2 linked regions of the Allochromatium vinosum DSM 180 genome follow. The protein of the gene in region 2 interacts with the protein of the main gene of each other region in a pairwise test. Links are inferred from orthologs where the notes say so. Each region holds a gene or a part of one and is shown on either strand. Other genes may lie near its edges.

The links. The genes of interacting proteins can lie anywhere in the genome.
Region 1: the proteins of zipA (region 2) and ftsZ interact in binary tests that used the Escherichia coli proteins (3 or more experiments, as listed by UniProt). The link is inferred for Allochromatium vinosum DSM 180 from one-to-one orthologs.

Annotation. Positions count from the first base shown.
Region 1 is NC_013851.1:145,410-148,354, forward strand. It holds ftsZ (cell division protein FtsZ), read left to right. Parts: upstream 1-862; coding sequence 863-2,029; downstream 2,030-2,945. Other genes in the region: ftsA (cell division protein FtsA), read left to right, coding at 1-699; lpxC (UDP-3-O-acyl-N-acetylglucosamine deacetylase), read left to right, coding at 2,264-2,945. UniProt on the Escherichia coli protein: Essential cell division protein that forms a contractile ring structure (Z ring) at the future cell division site. The regulation of the ring assembly controls the timing and the location of cell division.
Region 2 is NC_013851.1:1,526,481-1,529,390, forward strand. It holds zipA (cell division protein ZipA), read left to right. Parts: upstream 1-962; coding sequence 963-1,859; downstream 1,860-2,910. Other genes in the region: smc (chromosome segregation protein SMC), read left to right, coding at 1-874; ligA (NAD-dependent DNA ligase LigA), read left to right, coding at 1,856-2,910. UniProt on the Escherichia coli protein: Essential cell division protein that stabilizes the FtsZ protofilaments by cross-linking them and that serves as a cytoplasmic membrane anchor for the Z ring.

The DNA of each region.
Region 1 (2,945 bases), 1.4 Mb from region 2 along the record:
CTGGAGGTCGACGATCTGGTGCTGGCGCAGTTGAGTTCGAGCTATGCGGTGCTCGGCGAGGACGAGAAGGAGCTGGGCGTGTGCGTGGTCGACATCGGCGGCGGGACCACGGATCTGGCGGTCTTCACCGATGGCGCCATCCGGCACACGGCCGTCATTCCGATCGCCGGCGATCAGGTCACCAACGACATCGCCGTGGCACTGCGCACGCCGACCCAGCACGCCGAGCAGATCAAGATCCAGCACGCCTGCGCCCTGACCCAACTGGCGGCCAATGGAGACAACATCGAGGTGCCGAGCATCGGTGACCGGCCGCCGCGGCGGCTCTCGCGCCAGACCCTGGCCGAGGTCGTCGAGCCGCGCTACGAGGAGTTGCTGACCCTGCTGCACAACGAGTTGCGTCGCAGCGGTTTTGAGGACGTGATCGCCGGCGGTGTGGTCCTGACCGGCGGCAGCGCCAAGATGCGCGGACTGATCGAGCTGGCCGAGGAAGTGTTCCACATGCCGGTGCGGCTGGGGGTGCCCAATCGCGTGCTGGGTCTGTCGGAGGTCGTCGACAATCCGGCCCATTCCACGGGCGTGGGGCTTTTGATGTATGCACGTCAGCATCGCTTCTCGCGTCGTCCGGAGCCGTCCGACACTCCAGGGTTGAAGGGAATGCTGGTTCGTTTGCGCCATTGGTTCCAAGGGAATTTCTGATTCGATCGATGGGGGCAACTCCCTATCGAGACCGGTTCGAGTTTGTTGGTCGGTCGGTGCGTGTCGAGCGCGTCGACCGAGTCGGGGGGGTCGTTGGACGTGAGTCCACGGCTAGAATTCAAGGTTTATGGTGGCGCATGGGGTGCGCCTGGGAGCAGATCAAATGTTTGAATTGATGGATACTCACAGTCAGAATGCCGTCATCAAGGTCATCGGTGTCGGTGGTGGTGGCAGCAACGCGGTCAATCACATGGTGGCCTCGACCATCGAGGGCGTGGACTTCATCTGTGCCAACACGGATGCACAGGCACTGCGTCACTCCAACGTCAAGACCATCCTGCAGCTGGGCGCCGGCATCACGAAGGGACTGGGCGCGGGCGCCGATCCGGACGTCGGTCGGCACGCGGCGCTCGAGGATCGCGACCGCATCCAGGAGGCCCTGGAGGGAGCGGACATGGTGTTCATCACCGCCGGCATGGGCGGCGGTACGGGCACGGGTGCCGCGCCCATCGTGGCTCAGGTCGCCAAGGAACTCGGCATCCTGACCGTCGCCGTGGTCACCAAGCCCTTCCCCTTCGAGGGCACCAGACGTCGACGCATCGCCGAGGAAGGCATCACGGAGCTGGCCCAGCACGTCGACTCGCTCATCACCATCCCCAACGAAAAGCTGCTGGCGGTGCTGGGCAAGGACATGAGCCTGCTCGACGCCTTCAAGGCCGCCAACGACGTTCTGCTCAACGCCACCCAGGGCATCGCCGAACTCATCACCTGTCGCGGTCTGATCAACGTCGACTTCGCCGACGTCAAGACCGTCATGTCCAACATGGGCGTGGCCATGATGGGTACCGGCTCGGCGCGCGGCGAGAACCGCGCGCGCGAGGCCGCCGAGGCCGCCATCAAGAGTCCGCTGCTGGAAGACATCGATCTGGCCGGCGCCAAGGGCATCCTGGTCAACATCACCGCCGGCATGACCCTGACCATCGGCGAGTTCGACGAGGTCGGTAACACGGTGCGCGACTTTGCCGACGACGACGCCACCGTGGTCGTGGGCACCGTGGTCGATCCGGAGCTGGAGGACGAACTGCGCGTGACCGTGGTGGCCACCGGACTCGGCGACCGGCGCGTCAAGGTCAAGCGCACGGCGGGCGAGCCGGCGATGCGCCTGATCACGGGGGACTCGGACAGCTCAGCCCCGGATTATCGTGAGATGGATCGTCGTCCGGCCATCTATCGCAAGGGGGGAGCGACGCCCGCCGCGTCCGACAAGAGCGAAGACAACGACCTGGATTACCTGGACATCCCGGCGTTCCTGCGTCGTCAAGCGGATTGATCAGGACTTTCCCTGTATCGATAACTCTAGGCAAAACAAAGTCATCCTGCTTTTTTTGTCGTCGAGCTTGAAAAAATTTCGGGAAAACCCTAATATGATTATCGCCAGCGCCTCTTTGTCTGGGGGCGTGGGGCGATATCAGAAGGATCCGAGGCGTTGATGCCCGTGTCCGAGTCGAACGGCTGGCCGATCGCCTGACGGCCGTCGTGGATTGCGATGGGAGATCCCGAATCGATGCTCAAGCAGCGCACATTGAAGAACGCCATCCGTGCGACCGGGGTCGGCCTGCATACGGGCGAGAAGGTCGAGCTGACCCTGCGCCCGGCTGCGCCCGATACGGGGATCGTCTTTCGTCGCATCGATCTGGATCAACCTGTCACCATCGCCGCCACGCCCTTCAACGTCGGCGATACGCGGTTGTCGACCACCCTGGTCAATGGCGATGTGCGGGTCTCGACCATCGAGCACCTGCTCTCGGCCTTCGCCGGTCTGGGGATCGACAACGCCTATGTGGATCTGGCCGCCGCCGAGGTGCCGATCATGGACGGCAGCGCTGCGCCCTTCGTCTTTCTGCTGCAATCGGCGGGGATCGAGGAGCAGTCCAAGGCCAAGCGCTTCATCCGCATCAAGCGCCCGGTCGAGGTCCGCGACGGCGACAAGTTCGCGCGCTTCACGCCCTATGACGGCTTCAAGGTGAACTTCTCGATCGAGTTCGACCATCCAGCCTTCCAGGCGCGCTCGAATCAGGCCGAGATCGATTTCTCGACCGCGTCCTTCGTGCGTGAGCTGAGTCGGGCCCGGACCTTCGGTTTCCTGCGCGACATCGAGGCGCTGCGCCAGCAGAATCTGGCCCTTGGCGGCAGTCTGGACAATGCCGTGGTGGTCGATGAGTACCGCATCCTCAACGAGGAGGGTC
Region 2 (2,910 bases):
CGAAACGCTGGAAGCCGAGGTCCGCACGCTGGAGCAGTCGCGTCAGCGCGCCGAGCAGGCGGTCCAGGCCAACCAGCGCGGACTGGACACCGTGCGGCTGGAGCGTCAGGAGCGTCTGGTCCGCCAGCGCACGCTGGAGGAACAGTTCGCCGAACTCGGCGCCAGTCAGGGCGCGATCCTGGAATCACTCGATCCGGCGGCGACCGAGACCGTCTGGCAGGAGGAACTGAGCAAGGTCGCCGCGCGCATCCAGCGTCTGGGCGCGGTCAATCTGGCGGCGGTCGATGAATTCAAGGAACAGTCCGAGCGCAAGACCTACCTCGACGCCCAGCACGACGACATCGCCCGTTCGCTGGAGACCCTGGAGCAGGCGATCCGCAAGATCGATCGCGAGACCCGCAGCCGCTTCAAGGAGACCTATGATCAGGTCGATCAGGGCTTCCAGCAGCTCTTTCCGCGTCTGTTCGGCGGCGGACAGGCCTATCTGGAACTGACCGACGAGGATCTGCTCGAAACCGGCGTCAGCGTCATGGCACGCCCGCCCGGCAAGCGCAACGCCAGCATCCATCTGCTCTCGGGCGGCGAGAAGGCCCTGACCGCCGTGGCGCTGGTGTTCGCCATCTTCCAGCTCAACCCGGCGCCCTTCTGTATGCTCGACGAGGTCGACGCCCCGCTCGACGATGCCAACGTCGGGCGTTTCTGCGAACTGGTGCGCGCGATGTCGGACCAGGTGCAGTTCATCTTCATCAGTCACAACAAGGTGACGATGGAGATCGCGCATCATTTGATGGGCGTGACCATGCACGAGCCGGGTGTGTCGCGTCTGGTCAGCGTCGACGTCGACGAGGCGGTGCGTCTGGCGGCGGTGGCCTGAGAAACGATCTCGGGCGATACAGCCCGAACCGGCATTGTTATACTTGCGCCCTTACAGCTTAAAAACCCACTAAAAAACCAACACACGAATGGACGCCAGCACCATCCGCCTGATCCTGATCGTCATTGGAGCCATCCTGATCGTGGCGCTCTATCTCTGGGAGCGTCATCGCGAGCGCCAGGGGGGCTATCACGACGACTACGAAGACGATTATCTGGTCGAGGACGAGGGCGCGGACGAACCCTATGGCGTGCGTCCGAGCCGGCATGATCCCGCGCCCGACCGCTACGAAGCCGCCGAGCCGCCGCCCGTGCAAGAGCCGCCTGCGGCCAAGCCGGCGCGATCCAAGTCCTGGTTGCGGTCGCGCATCAGCCCGGAACCGGACGTCGAGTCGAGTCCCGAGCCCGGTCGGGTGGAGCGCATGCGCGAGCCTGAGCCGATGCCGGATGAGGCCGAGGACATCCCGGAGCCGAAGACGACCAAACCGGCCAAGGCAGCTCCAGCCGCTTCTTCGGCGCCCAAGGCTCCCAAACGCCGCGAGGTCTCGGTGTCTGATCCGCTGCTGATCCAGTTGAGCGTCAGCGCGCGCCGTTATCCCTTCAAGGGTCCGGAGATCCTGGAGGTAGCTGCCGGTTGCGGACTCTATCCGGGCGAGATGGACATCTTCCACTGTCTCGACGAGTTCGAAGACGAGACCCGGGTCTATTTCAGTATGGCCAACATGGTCAAGCCGGGGCGCTTCCCCTTCGATGAGATGGACGGCTTTTCGACCCCCGGACTGGTGCTCTTCGCTCAGTTGGAGGGCGATCCCGAAGACATGACCATCCTCGACGAGATGGTGGCCACGGCGCGCAAGCTGGCCCTGTCGCTCAATGGGGACGTGCTCGATGCGGCACGCCGGCCGCTGACCGTCAAGAAAGAGGAAGAGCTGCGTCAGGCCGTGACCGACAACGAACTACGCTGGAAACGGACCCGGCGGCGGTGACGTCCTCCGCCATCACCCAGCGCATCGAGGCGCTGCGCGCCGAGATCCGCTATCACAATCATCGCTACTACGTACTCGACGATCCTGAGATCCCGGACGCCGAGTACGACCGCCTGTTCGCCGAGCTCCAGCAGCTGGAAGCCGAACACCCCGCTCTGATCACGCCCGATTCGCCCACCCAGCGCGTCGGCGCCGAGCCGCGTCCGGAGTTGGGCGAGGTTCGGCACGCTGTCCCCATGATCTCGCTCGACAATGCGATGAGCGATGAGCGGCTGGTGGAGTTCCATCGTCGTCTCACGGTTGCGCTGCCTGAATTCGATCCTGTGCTCTACACCGCCGAGCCGAAGTTCGACGGGCTGGCGATCACGCTGCGCTATGAATCCGGGGTGCTGGTGCTGGCCGCGACCCGTGGCGACGGCACGCGCGGCGAGGACGTGACCCACAACGCGCGGACCATTCCGAACGTGCCGTTGCGGCTTCTCGGTGAGGACTGGCCCGAGGTGCTGGAGGTGCGCGGCGAGGTCTACATGCCGCGTGCCGGATTCGACCGGCTCAACGCGCGTCTGGAGGAACGCGGCGAGCGTCCCTTCGCCAATCCGCGCAATGCCGCCGCCGGCAGTCTGCGTCAGCTCGATCCGCGCGTCACCGCCCGTCGGCCGCTGCGTTTCTGCGCCTATGGCTGGGGCGAGATCGCGGGCGAGCCGGGCGAGAGTCAGTTCGAGATGCTCCAGCGTCTGGCTGGCTGGGGGCTGCCGATCTCGCCCGAGCTACGGCAGGTGGCGGGACTCGATGGCTGTCGCGACTATTTCGAGGCTTTGGGACGGCGGCGCGCGACGCTCGATTACGACATCGACGGCGTGGTCTTCAAGCTCGACCGGCTGTCGGCGCAGACGGCGCTCGGGGCCACGGCGCATCATCCGCGCTGGGCCATCGCGCGCAAGTTTCCGGCTCAGGAGGCGCTGACCGAGGTCGAGGCGGTCGAGTTTCAGGTCGGGCGCACGGGGGCCGTGACGCCGGTGGCGCGGCTGCGTCCGGTGCAGGTCGGCGGGGT